Linked DNA regions of Pseudobacteriovorax antillogorgiicola. The protein of the gene in region 2 interacts with the protein of the main gene of each other region in a pairwise test. Links are inferred from orthologs where the notes say so. Each region holds a gene or a part of one and is shown on either strand. Other genes may lie near its edges. The genes, in order: yhbY and rho.

Region 1 (6,741 bases), on a different replicon or contig from region 2:
GTGCGTTGAGGTCTAAAGGCTGCAGTCCATGGAGGGTAAACTCATACCATTTGTCATCCTGACGAACCCAATAAAGCGGTGATGACTCGGGTTGGTCCTTAAATGAATTCCAAGCCTCAGAAAGCCAAAGCTCAGGCCGAACGTAGCCCCCAGCTTCGATAAAGTTAAGGTATTCGCCATTGGTCACGAGGCGATTGGCGATCTCCATGGGCTCGATAAAAACCCGATGACGCTTGCCTTCATTATCGTAGCAAAACGAGCCATCGGCCGAAGCACCGATTTCATAGATCCCAGCAGCGATTGGCAGCCACTGGTAAGGTTTTGTCTCTGGTGAAGTGTGGGGAGCGTGCTGGTGGTAAGCAGGGTATAAAGGATTTTTAAAGAGATTATGCTTAATGTCCATGAACAGCAGCTCCTGATGTTGCTTCTCATGGTGGATACCGATTTCAATTAGCTTTAGAAAGTTCTCGTCGTCTTGTCCAGAATCGAACAAGCCATGAATCTGTTGGTCGACATGGCTCCTATATTCACGAACCTCGTCCAAGGCAGGGCGCGATAGGTCCCCACGATGAGCACGGGGATGAAAATCACCGACAGTCTCGTAATATGAGTTAAAAATATATTCAAATTGCTCGTGAAATGGCTTGAAGTCCGTTAAGAAATTCTTCAAGACAAACGTCTCGAAGAACCAAGTTGTATGTGCCAGATGCCATTTAGGTGGGCTTACATCCGGCATAGACTGGACAATGTGATCTTCGTTTGAGATCTTTGCACAGATGTTGAGGCTGAGATTTCTTGTTGATGCGTAGAGATCGGTGATCCCTCGTCTATGATCGATATTCATGTAAGACCTGATTTTGTAATTGGCGGGAATTGTAAGTTTAAGCCCGGCTCACGTCCGTATCTACTCTCAAATTTAGATTGATAGCTAAAAAAAGAGTATAGAAAATTAAAGGAATCGTCAAAGGGGAAACTTATGCACCCTCCTATTAGCAGCAACAATAGGGTCACGGTCATTTTTTTGGTATAACGATATTCTATAACTTTTCTTGGGAGTGGTATGGGGCGTTATATTTTCTTCGATATTGACGGTACGTTGATTCTTACGAATGGTGCAGGAAAACGAGCTTTGGCCTCCGCGTTTCGAGGTCTTTTTAACATTGCAGATGCCGATGTTGACATCGACTACGGAGGGCGCACGGATCTTTCCATTTGCAAGGAGCTTTTTCAGCTGAATCATGTGGACTTTGCCGATGATGCATTTCTCCAGTTTATAACTCGCTATAACCAAGAGCTGAAGCAGGAATTAATCGTTTCAAAGGGCAAGCTGCTGCCGGGTGTCGCGAAACTCCTGGAGGCTTTGCAGGACGATGATCGCTATCATCTAGGCTTGATCACAGGCAATATCGAAGCGGGAGCCTATACGAAATTGGAGTCCCACGGAATTCACGACTACTTTCATTTCGGCGGGTTCGGCGATCGTCAGGAAAGTCGCGACGATATTGCGAGAGAGGGGAAGCGAGACGCGGAGAAGTTTGCCAAGGGTAGCCTGGCAGCGGATCAGTTGATGATTATTGGCGACACACCTCATGATGTCACGTGCAGTCGGGCCATAGGTGCAGCTTGCATGGCTGTTTGTACAGGTTATGCAGCTCGGGACGCGATTGAGGCTCAGTCACCAGAATACTTGCTGGAAGACCTAGAAAACACCGATCAGGTTGTGGGCATCCTTGATCAGCATTTTAAATTCTAATCGGCTTGAGGTTTTTGTTTGAAGTCTTCGTCCCCTAGTGGATGAAGGAAGTGATCCCCGACAAGCCAAATAGCTCGTGAAAAAGGATATAGAATCAGACCAGTGGCGATACCAGCAAGGGCAACAACGGCGGCCTTGATTAAAACAGCCATGTCTTCTTGGTATTGAAAGAGATAATAAGTGAGTGCAAAGCAAACCAAGCTGGTGATGGGGTAATTGATCATCCATGGCGATCCTAGGAAGTAGCCAGGTTCTCGCTCAAAACGGTAGCCGCATTTGGAACAGCCATCTCGAAACTCGAACCAAGATTTCGGCTTTCTGAGAGGGGTTTCGAGGCAATAAGGGCAGCGTAGCAGCGCTATGGCCCGCAGTTTCGGTTTTCCAAGATCCATGGTCAGCTCCTCTTCCTCAATCAGCCCAAGTGGGATCGAAAATCTTCTCACGATCAGTGTTCAGCAGCGAGACTTTTTTTGCCCTTAGGGCAAGCCTCTCGCTTAGAGCTAAGGAAGATTGATCTTCGGTTCTTTGCCCTGCCGATACAAAGTGACAGAGTGGCCGAGTACTTGTACTAGGGTAGCGTTTACCTTCTGAGCGATATCATCGACCAGTGGCTTGAGTTCCTCTTGGCCTTCGCAGCGGATACGAATCTTGATCAATTCATGGGCTTCAAGGGTGGTCTCGATTTCTTTGAGAACACCGTCATTGATTCCGTTATTACCTACCATGACCACGGGGTTCAGGTTATGTGCCAAACCTTTGAGGTATTTTTTTTGTTTATTATTGAGTTCCAAACCGACACTTTCTTTTGAAGAAATAAAGGGATCCCTTGCTTAGCCCGTTAGGCTAAGAATTTCAAGTATAAATTGACATATTGAGGTCAGATGGGCAATCTTTAGAATATCCAGTAAATATCAAAGTCTCCGATGGGCAGGAAGCCTGCATCATCGACGCTCTCACCGTCTAAGTCGGCTCCCGAAAGGACCTGGTATAGAATGCCGAGGCCCAGACGGAAGTTGAAGGCTCCGTGGCGCCATTCTTGAGCGGCGGTGACCCTGAAGTCCTGTGATTTGAGGCTCTCTAATTGTAAGTTACTGATCCGGCTGGAAAGTAAAATGCGCTTACTTTCATCTCGGTGAAACTCGCCGGATATCTGGAAAAAATCTCGGCTAAGACCCATAAGCGACTGGGCTTGGAGAGTGCGGTGAGCCAGGCCAAGGTTGGCCTCAGTATTCGTCTCGTCTGACACATCCTGGGTGCGGGTCTCGTAGTCCCCTTGGGGGTACTTGCTCTCCCAAAAATACTTTCGCCCTTCTTCGCTTAACGAGGCATTGACATCTCCGAGACCTATACTCCAGTGACTATGAAGGGTTAATCTGGGGGACATGCGTTGCGACCAGGAAATTTGCGGTCGAACTATCTGGGCGTCAAGTTCATCGAAGTGATCTTTGACAAAGCCCCAGAGAGCGGTGTCTCGGTTTAGATAAGATACGCTAGCACCGATGGAAACCGAGTGCAGGCCACGGGACCAAACTTGATATTTCATTTTCAAGTTGGGAGCACCAGCGGCCAAGGCGAGAGTGTCGAGGCCCACATCTATAGTCTCACTCACCCCATACTCTGCTGCAAACCCTAGTTTGATAGCACCAGACGGCAGCGTATAGGCGGTGAAGTCCTGAACATAGCCGGGGTTCTCAGTGGTTGAAGGAGCACTTGCAAAAGCCTTCCCAGGGCCTATGATAGAGGCCGCTAAGAGGACGACTAGCGGGAGTCTGTTTGACATTTGTTTCGAACCTCTGCTATGGGATTCCACTTCGTTTAGGCCAATTTGATGGGCCGAACGATGACGTTACCAAAACTCGTATTAAAGGAGCAAGCACCTTGGCTAAAAAAGATCGTGTTCCTGCCAAAACCCTCAAAGGCTTTCGGGATTTCAGTCCATCACTGGCCCTGCGTCGTAAAGCCATTACAGATCATATCTGGCATCACGCGATTCAGTCGGGCTTTGAGCCGATCGAAACCCCCGTTTTAGAGTATGCTGAAACGCTTCTCGGCTCTGGAGGAGAAGAAGCAGATAAAGAGGTTTATCTCTTCGAAGATCATGGTGGTCGTCGGGTAGGCTTGCGCTTCGATCTTACAGTTCCTTTTTCGAGATTTGTGGCTGAAAATCAAGGGACTCTGACAATGCCCTTTAAAAGGGTGCAGATTGGCAACTCCTATCGGGGCGAGAAACCGCAGAAGGGGCGTTATCGAGAGTTTTGCCAAGCTGATGTCGATATTGTGGGAGTCGACTCCCTAGCTGCAGATGTGGAGATTATTACAAATATTGCTGTGAATTTAGACCAGTTCGTGCCGTCTTCATTTACGATGTTGATAGGGCATCGGGTCTTGCTTTCGGCGCTGATCAAAGCGTCACTGCCAAATGTAGATGGTGATGGAGAGATCAAGGTTTTGATCGCCTTGGATAAACTAGCTAAGGTCGGTGATGAAAAAGTTTTGGAGCTCATTCTTGAAGTTCAGGGTACAACCGAGGAGGGAGCACAAAGTCTTTTGAAGGTCGTGACCGCTAAAGACGTGCAAGGAGACTCTGACTTAAACTTGGTTCGTAGTACCCTTGCAAGCCAAGAGGAGGCTTTGGGGGAAATCGATCGACTTGATCAAACGCTCTCGATATTACGCGACCTGAAGATAAGTAAGGGCAAGATTCGCTTGGATCTGAGTATCGCCCGTGGGCTTGGCTATTATACCGGAATCGTGTTTGAGACTTTTCTCGACGACCTGCCAAACTTTGGGTCGATCTCATCCGGTGGTCGTTACAACGGACTCGTGTCACGCTTCAGCAAGCAGGAAATTCCAGGGATTGGTGGCTCGATCGGCGTAGACCGATTGCTAGCAGCTCTAGATGAGCTAGAGAAGGCTAGCGAACCTGAGCGTGGTGGTATCTTTGTGGCTGTCGCAACAGAAGATGCTCGGGCCTATGGCTTTCGCATTGTGCAAGAGTTAAGAGGCGCGGGCTTAAAAGCTGACATTGCTCTAAAGCCAGGCAAACTTGCCCAGCAATTTAAGTATGCAGATAAGAAGCACTTTGCCAAGGTTGTGACAGTCGGCGACGAAGAGCTGGCTCAGGAAACCTATAGCATTAAAGATTTGGATTCAGGAGTCGAGGAAAAGCAATTGCCCCTGGTGGATATGGTGGCGAGTATGAAGCCTCACTAGAGGCTTCAGGCAAAAATTGCTTCTTAGTTGGTCTGGACGCTTTGCTCTTCGTTTCGGACCGCGACCTCATCCTCGTCTTTTTGAGGCAGCTCGAATGCCTCTGAAAACCTGTATTTTTGACCCTCTACAAATAAGTCGGATTCTAAGTCCTTGTCGCTTGCCAAGGCAAAGTCGTCAGTGGATGAAAGTTTTTCGGACTTAGCACTCTTGTCCTTGGAACCGGTATGGCTACATGAAACAGTTAGAAGTGCACATAGGGCTAATCGAAGCATAATTATCTCCTCTAGTGGACTCTCACTTGAGTCATGATAGATCTCGGTGCTTGCGAGGGGGGAGAGTTAAGGGCAGCAGCCGATGGCGTGATTGTCCGGTGATACTGGCATCTTATGGCGGGGTAAGGGTTCATTTTAACGTAACAACCGCCGGCTGATCTCTTACGGATAAGTTTATTTCCTCTTAAAAGATAAATAAATATAATAGCTTATGGGAAAGTTCTCAGTTAGTGGGCTCGACTATTTGTGATCCTGCATAGAAAAGGTATCAAGTCCATGATATTTTTTCCTTTTAAACCTTTGAGGAAGCTGAAGGTCATCCATATATGCTAAAAAACATTCGATTCCCATTTCTTTCCACTCGTATTGGTAAACTCATGTTCTTGGCTCTGACTCTAGTCTTTTTAGGCTCTGTGGGTCTCGACCAAGTTTCTAAACGGCACGCTCACGGCACGCTTCTGACTTGGGAGCACGAGACCAATAAAAGGCAGTTTCGAACCGATTCTTACCATGTCTTTACCCTTGGTGAAGTTCGGACGGAAGATAACCAGCGCGGGGAGTATTTTCGATTTAAGTTTCAGTACCAGAGGAACACAGGGGCTGCCTTCAGCATGCTTGCAGATCTTGATGATACCTATCGCGTGCCGTTTTTCTATGCCGTAACGCTGATTGCGATCTTCTTTGTATCTTATTACCTTAAAACCCTGCCACTAAATTACCATGTGACGCGGCTCGGACTTGTCCTAATACTTTCTGGCGCGATTGGCAACTTTTTGGATCGTGTGGTATTTGGATACGTCATCGATTTTTTAGATGTTGATTGGAACCTGTTTGGTTGGCATCACGATTTTGCGGTGTTCAACATTGCTGACGTAGCGATCAACCTCGGGATCATCTGTTTCATCATTGAGTCGCTACTTCGAAAGAAGCCAGTCGAAGTGACACTCCAGGGCGAGTTGATTGCGTCAAAGTAGGTTGGTAAAAGAGACTAGAGAGCCGGTCAAAATTTTGTGAAAATTGGCTCTCAAATTCCGTAAAGTCTCTCAAAACCCGCATGATTACTGCTCTACACCTCACTAAATCGTAGGATCTGATTTTGCAAAAATGACGCGCAAGTCTGATTTATCGATTGACTAAATTATAAATATATTCAATAAACTTTTAAAAATAGGCTGGCTGAATGGCCAAAGTGGTATTGGGCTTATTTGTACTAAACTTAGACCCTATGCCAAAAGCGACGGTTTGGAAGTGTTTTGTTTTTCGTGTCAGTGCCCCAGATCAATTCTTTGCCAACGTGTTCAGATCAGCTTAGAACCTTAAGACTTATTTCTGATGACTTGCTATGTAGTTTCGATTATATAGCTAAGTCAATCTGATATCTCTAATTTTGCATCTTATAGGGTTAGCGACTATGGCTCACAAGCTTTCACAAAAGGTTACTCGGTACTGCTTACCGGCAGTGCTTGGTTTATCCCTGACGCAGGCATCCTTCGGGGATGCAGT
Region 2 (6,941 bases):
TTGCGGTTTTATTGGGCCAGCAAAAGAGGAAAGCGTTAACACCATCCTCGAAGCGTCTCAGCTTAAAGAGAAGAACCCCAATATGAAAGTTGTGGTCGCGGGATGCCTTACCCAGCGCTACAAAACTAAGCTAGTCGATGGCTTACCAGAGGTCGACCTCTTCGTTGGAACGGATGAATTTCCAAAAATTGGCGACTTTTTAAGTCAGGATTTGCCCCAGGGAACGATCAATGCAAAACGAACTCACTACCTATACGATGGTAGCTTGCCTAAGCAGAATACCCTGTCCCGGTGGTCGGCTTACGTGAAAGTCGCTGAAGGATGCCAACATAACTGTGCTTTTTGTATTATTCCAGCCATCCGCGGTGAACTCCGATCGCGCCCTATCCCAAATGTTATGAAAGAAGTGGAGAAGCTGGCAGCGGAAGGGGTTCAAGAAATCAATCTGATTGCACAGGACTTGGCTGCTTATGGTCGGGACTGGGGCAGCTCAGACCTTCTCGATCTATTGAAGCAAATGGTTGAAGTGGAAGGCATCCGTTGGATTCGCTTGCTTTACGTTTACCCTGAGAACATTTCGGACGAGTTTGTTGAGTTCCTCGCTAACAATGACAAGATTGTAAAGTACTTAGATATTCCTGTTCAGCATGCAAGCAATGGCATGTTGCGGTCGATGAACCGCGAGGTAACCAAAGAAGAAATTGCCTCAACGGTGGCAAAGTTACGACGGGCGATTCCAGAAATCGCGATTCGAACGTCTGTGATGGTTGGGTTTCCTGGTGAAACAGACGAGGACTTTCAAGAATTAAAAGCTTTTGTTAAGGAGCAACGATTCGACCACCTGGGTTGCTTCTCTTACTCTCAGGAAGAAGGTACGGTTGCTGGCCGTATGAAGAATCAGATTGACGAAGACCTAAAGGCACAACGTCAGGCTGAAATTATGGAAGTACAAAAAGATATTTCGGCAGAGAACCTTGAAAAGTATGTGGGAACCTACCAGGACGTCCTAGTGGTAGGGACGTCAGAAGAAACGGATCTTCTTATGGAAGGTCGACTTAGCACTCAAGCTCCTGAGGTCGATGGAATTGTGTATATCAACGATGGTGATGTCAAAGTCGGCGAGATTCAACGGGTATATATCACAGAGTCTCATGATTACGATCTTGTGGGCAAAGTAGTGCCCCTTTCCTAAAAATGGAGTCTTAAATACATGCAAAAGTCATCACGAGAGCCAGTATTTCTCTATACTGATGAACAAGTCCGAGAAAAGAGCCCGATCGCTCGTTCATTTCTAGAGCAGAGAGAGGTTCAAAATAAAGCGGTTGATGAGGCTAACAATAAGCTTTTGAAACGTATCTATAACGTAGATCATAACGCCTACCTTGAAGGTGGAGCCTTAGCCGCAAGAACTAAGGAGTTGATGGGGCTGGTAGCATCAGCTGCCTTACGTTGCGACGATTGCATCAACTACCACATCATCCAAAGCTATCGCTTGGGAGCCAGCCGAGCGGAGCAAGAGGAATCAATCAACATTGCGACAGTGGTCGGGGGTACGATAGTCGTGCCACACCTTCGGCGAGCCTACATGTTATTGGGTGAGCTTTACGCCTAAAATTGAGCAATTTGCCAGGAGCTTTGAATTCCCTGAATTCGTTCGCCTTTTCGGTCAAACAAGGGAGTCACAGTAAGTTTGGGGGAATGACTTTCTGGAGTCGACTCGGCAACTGACGGCATAAAAATCACGTAACTCCCGAGCAGGCTTCCTGCGAAGAAGCCGATGGAAGCACCAATGGCGACAGAGCGTAGGTGTTTTTCCGGATTTTCTTGGAAGGGAAGGGTTGCTGCTCCTAAGGCTGCTCCAAAAGCGGTGCCATAGCCAGCGGTAGCAAAAAAGTCCTGGAAGCGCTCCTGGGAGTTGGTCACCTGAGCGGATGCAGCCCCAGAAATCAATATTTCCACTAAACTCAAAGCCAACATGATTTTTTTCATTGTGTGCCTATCAAAAATAATGAAAAATCAAATGTAATCATGTACCCTAAATCACAGAAGTTACGACTGTCATTTTGATATTATCGCCGATTTAGAGGCTCATGACAATGCATCTTGGCGGCGTTTGTCTACAAAGTGGCTCCCATGAAGAAAAGAATAGAATTGACAAACATTAATGAATGGAATATTCGTGTTTGGAGGAAGAGGCTTTTGAGCGTAACATTAAATCAGCCTGCCATTTTCCACCAAGGATCTTCGCAAAGAGTCAACTAATCACTTTATTTACGAACTAGGATTTCTCGATTTTGAGACTTCCATCCAGTATTGATATTTCTACCTACCTTTATGAAGAGAGCTAACCTATGACTGAAAAGGACAAGTCAACAGACAAGCCTAAAACGTCAAGAAAGACTAGTGCAAAAGCTAAGGAAGCTGGTGCCGAAAGCAATCAAGAAATTAATCTTAAGGAACTGAAAGAGAGAAAGATCTCTGACTTGAACAAACTCGCCCGAGAACTCGGTGTTGAAGGTTCAAGCAGCATGCGTAAGCAGGACCTCATCTTTGCTCTGCTTCAAGCACAATCCGAGCAGGGTGGTGTGATTTACGGTGAGGGGGTTCTTGAAACTCTTCCCGATGGTTTCGGTTTCTTGCGCGCGCCGGACTACAATTACCTACCGGGGCCCGATGATATATACGTATCACCATCACAGATTCGAAGGTTCAACCTTCGTACGGGTGACACCGTTTCTGGGCAAATCAGACCTCCAAAGGACACAGAGCGCTACTTCGCTTTGTTGAAAGTAGAGAAGGTCAACAGTGCGCCACCCGATCCGGGTTTCGATAAGATTCTATTCGACAACCTTACGCCTCTTTACCCCATGGAAAAGTTCAAGATGGAAGTGGCGTCCAGCAACTACTCGACACGGATCATCGACATCATGTGTCCGATCGGTAAGGGGCAGCGGGCTTTGGTTGTGGCGCCTCCACGAACGGGTAAAACTGTATTATTGCAGAATATTGCTCACTCCATTGAGAAAAATCATCCTGAAGCCATTTTGATCGTGCTTCTGATCGACGAACGTCCGGAAGAGGTTACGGACATGGAGCGCTCTGTTAAGGGTGAAGTGATCAGCTCGACTTTCGACGAGCCAGCTCAGCGCCACGTTCAGGTTGCTGAAATGGTTATCGAAAAGGCTAAGCGACTGGTGGAACACCGCAACGATGTGGTTATCCTTTTGGACTCCATCACTCGTCTCGCACGAGCCTATAACTCAGTCGTTCCGCCTTCTGGAAAGATTCTTTCTGGTGGTGTCGACTCCAACGCGCTTCACAAGCCGAAGAGGTTCTTCGGTGCAGCTCGTAACATCGAGGATGGTGGATCACTCACGATCATCGCGACTGCTCTGATCGACACCGGCTCCCGTATGGACGAAGTGATTTTCGAAGAATTCAAGGGTACCGGTAACATGGAACTGGTTCTTGATCGCAAGTTGTCTGAAAAGCGTGTGTTCCCAGCAATGGATATCAACAAGTCCGGTACGCGAAAAGAAGAGCTTCTCCTTCCGAAAGAAGTTCTCAATCGTATGTGGATTTTGAGAAAGCTGCTGCAACCGCTTAATACTGTCGACGCCATGGAGTTCTTGTTGAACAAGATGGAAAAGACAGACAGCAATGCTGACTTCTTGAACTCAATGAATGGCTAACTCTGTAGAGTAGTCTGGGTTTTGCAGCATGCTTGGGGGCTTGACTCATGGTCGGAGATTCGAAAATTTTTGGGCTGCTGATTTTAGGTATGTCATGAAAGTATTCGACCGAAACCTAAGAACCCGTCTGAAATGCCTAAGGCCAGGTTATGGCGAACGACTTTTCAGGCAGGTTCCCAAAAAGCGCCCATTTAATTGAAATACAACAGTACCCATAGTTCGGAATCGAGCTATGGGTTGTTTTTTAAGAGAAAAGTCTATGTTTGATAAACTAGAAACCATTGAACTCCGTTTCAATGAAATTGAAAGCCAGATGTCGCGAGGCGATATCGATGGCAAGGAGCTAACGCGGCTTTCTAAAGAACGGGCCACCATCGTCGATATTGTCGAGGCCTACCGCGTTTATAAGCAGCAAAAAGAAGAGCGTGATGCTGCGAAAGAGATGTTAAAAGAAGATGATCCGGATATGCGGGCAATGGCTAAGGAAGAGTTATCAAGCCTTGAAGCGGCCATCGAAGAATCTGAAAGTAACCTTCAGATTCTAACCTTGCCTCGCGACCCCAATGATGAAAAGAACGTCATCCTCGAAGTTCGTGCTGGTACTGGTGGGGAGGAAGCCTCGCTCTTTGCTGCCGATTTGCTGCGGATGTACACCCGCCATGCAGAAAAAAGTGGTTGGAAGGTCGAGATGATGTCCTCCACAGAGTCGGCATCCGGGGGATATAAGGAAGCTGTCGTGCTCATAAAAGGTGAGCGTGTTTTCAGTCGTCTGAAATTTGAAAGTGGTGTTCATCGCGTGCAACGTGTACCACAAACAGAAACCCAAGGTCGTGTTCATACCAGTGCCTGCACCGTTGCGATTCTGCCTGAGGCGGATGATGTCGATGAGGTTCCCATTGATCAAAAAGATCTGGATATCGGCACATTCCGGTCATCGGGAGCTGGTGGCCAGCACGTAAATACCACAGACTCAGCTGTTCGAATCGTTCACAAACCGTCGGGCATTGTTGTTGAGTGTCAGGATGAACGATCGCAGATCAAGAACCGGGATAAGGCTATGAAAGTCCTAAAAGCCCGCCTTTTGGAAAAGATGCAACGTGAGCAGGCTGATGCTATCAGTGCTGATCGCAAGAGTCAGGTGGGAAGTGGCGACCGTAGTGAGAGGATTCGTACTTATAACTTTCCTCAGGGGCGACTTACGGATCACCGCATCAACCTAACTCTCTATAAGCTAGACGGCGTTATGGAGGGGGATATTGGTGAAGTCTTAGATTCTCTCGGCGCTCATCACCAAACAGAGTTATTGAAGCAGTCTTTAGAAGGAAATGTGTGATGGTTGAGGTGTGGACCATCCGCGATATTCTGCTGTGGTCGTCGAATTTCTTAAAAAGTAAGGACATCGACACAGCAAGGCTAGACGCTGAACTTTTGATGAGTCAAGCTCTCGGTTGCCAGCGGATTGACCTATACTGTCACTACGATAAGCCGGTCGACCAGGAAGAAAAAGCTACGATTCGTAGCTATTTACAACGGCGGGCCGCTGGGGAGCCAGTCGCTTATATTCTCGGGCAGCGTGAATTCTATGGCAGAGAGTTCTCCGTTTCCTCCGATGTGCTTATCCCTAGACCCGAAACTGAACACCTCATCGAGGCGGTGCTTGAGCTTCATAAAACTTACGACTTCAAGTCGATTCTTGATGTTGGTACAGGTTCTGGAGCTATTGCCGTAACCCTTGGCAAAGAGGTTCCAGGGGCTCATGTTGAAGCCTGGGATGTGTCTGAGAAAGCCTTAGCGCTAGCGCAGACAAACGCTACTCGATGGGAGCAAGTTGTTGAGTTTAAGGTTCGCGATGCTCTAAAGGAAGATACTTGGCTCGATATCGCGGAACCTTTTGATTTGATTTGCTCGAATCCTCCTTATATTGGCGAACATGAAAAAGGCATCATGGGCGCTTCGGTTCTAAACTTCGAACCTCATGTCGCGCTCTTTGCTGAAGATGGAGGCTTTGCCTTCTACAAGGCGCTGGCAAGGCTTGCCCAACGGGCTCTCACCCCTGATGGTCATCTTGTCCTAGAAATAGGCGCGACGCAGGGGGAAAAAGTCGTTAGTATTCTAGAAGACCATGGCTGGAGAAGTGTGACCGTGATTCGCGATCTAGCCAATTTACCTCGCATCGTGAAGGCCCTGGCTCCCAAAGTATAGGTGGTGCATGTCCAAAGCTTCTGTTTACGATTGGCACTTGTTCAAGCGTTTCATGAGATTCATCGCTTTCTTCTCACTTGGCCTGGGGCTGTCTGCCCTAGTCTATCGCAGCCTCATCGTCTCGGTCGCGATCAGCCTTATTTTTACTTATATTTTGAGCCCCGCGGTCTCCAAGCTTAGCTACAGTGGCAAAGTCGGTCGTAACTGGATCGTATTAGGGGTTTCAATTTTATTTTTCGGTGGTTTCATTAGTGGGGCTGCAGCTATTGTTCCCACTATCTATACCGAGCTGGTCGAGATCCTAAAACAGATTCCGCGGGCGGTGGTTTACGTAAATCAAAAGATCATTCCGATTCGAGATTTTATGGTGAGTCGGGGCTTTATTAGCTACGAAGCTTTCGACAAAATCATTCTTGACCTCGATCTCATGAGGAAGGTGACAACCACCACAACCGATGCCATTCAGAAAGTGTGGTCGAGTACCCCTCAAGTCTTGGGAGGAGCCTTAAATACCGTTCTTATTCCCTTGATGACTTGGTTTTTCCTAAATAATATGAGTAATATACGGCTCTTTATTCAGAGCATCGTTCCCAAGGATATCCAGTCATTAGCCCAATACAATATTCGCAAGATGGATATTATCCTTTGGGGTGTTGTGAAGGGCCAGCTTCTGGTAGCTCTGATCCTGTCGTTTCTCTATATGTTTGGCTTCTCGGTGATTGGCCTGCAATCTGGCATCGCCATAGGGGCGGTGGCTGGGATTTGCCGCATCGTACCCTATCTTGATGTCCTTGTGGGGTCGATGTTGAGTGTTGTGGTGATCATTGGTCAGGGTGGTAGCCTTGGGATGGTCATGGCTGTGGCAGTTGTCATCACATTGGTGCAATTGCTCGATGGCATGATTGTGACTCCTAGAATCATTGGTGATCGCGCAGGCATTCATCCTGTGGTGGTCATCGCCTCGGTCATTGCCTTTGGTGATTGGTTTGGAATCTTAGGGATCATTCTCGCGGTACCGACTGTTGCCATTATAGTCAGTGGCTTGCA

What was found.
Region 1: the proteins of rho (region 2) and yhbY interact in binary tests that used the Escherichia coli proteins (3 or more experiments, as listed by UniProt). The link is inferred for Pseudobacteriovorax antillogorgiicola from one-to-one orthologs.

The regions. Positions count from the first base shown.
Region 1 is NZ_FWZT01000007.1:25,511-32,251, forward strand. Bases 900-3,665 are described here. They hold yhbY (ribosome assembly RNA-binding protein YhbY), read right to left. Parts: upstream 2,545-3,665; coding sequence 2,254-2,544; downstream 900-2,253. Other genes in these bases: B9N89_RS10655 (HAD family hydrolase), read left to right, coding at 1,061-1,753; B9N89_RS10660 (DUF983 domain-containing protein), read right to left, coding at 1,750-2,145; B9N89_RS10670 (hypothetical protein), read right to left, coding at 2,646-3,533; hisS (histidine--tRNA ligase), read left to right, coding at 3,527-3,665. Outside these bases: ergothioneine biosynthesis protein EgtB, read right to left, coding at 1-844; more of hisS, read left to right, coding at 3,666-4,966; B9N89_RS10680 (hypothetical protein), read right to left, coding at 4,990-5,238; lspA (signal peptidase II), read left to right, coding at 5,565-6,212; B9N89_RS10690 (DUF3450 domain-containing protein), read left to right, coding at 6,650-6,741.
Region 2 is NZ_FWZT01000001.1:21,210-28,150, reverse strand. The notes cover bases 1,556-4,521. They hold rho (transcription termination factor Rho), read left to right. Parts: upstream 1,556-2,351; coding sequence 2,352-3,692; downstream 3,693-4,521. Other genes in these bases: prfA (peptide chain release factor 1), read left to right, coding at 3,952-4,521; B9N89_RS00130 (hypothetical protein), read right to left, coding at 1,609-1,977; B9N89_RS00135 (carboxymuconolactone decarboxylase family protein), read left to right, coding at 1,556-1,612. Also shown: 30S ribosomal protein S12 methylthiotransferase RimO, read left to right, coding at 1-1,192; more of B9N89_RS00135, read left to right, coding at 1,211-1,555; more of prfA, read left to right, coding at 4,522-5,025; prmC (peptide chain release factor N(5)-glutamine methyltransferase), read left to right, coding at 5,025-5,894; B9N89_RS00110 (AI-2E family transporter), read left to right, coding at 5,902-6,941. UniProt on the Escherichia coli protein: Facilitates transcription termination by a mechanism that involves Rho binding to the nascent RNA, activation of Rho's RNA-dependent ATPase activity, and release of the mRNA from the DNA template.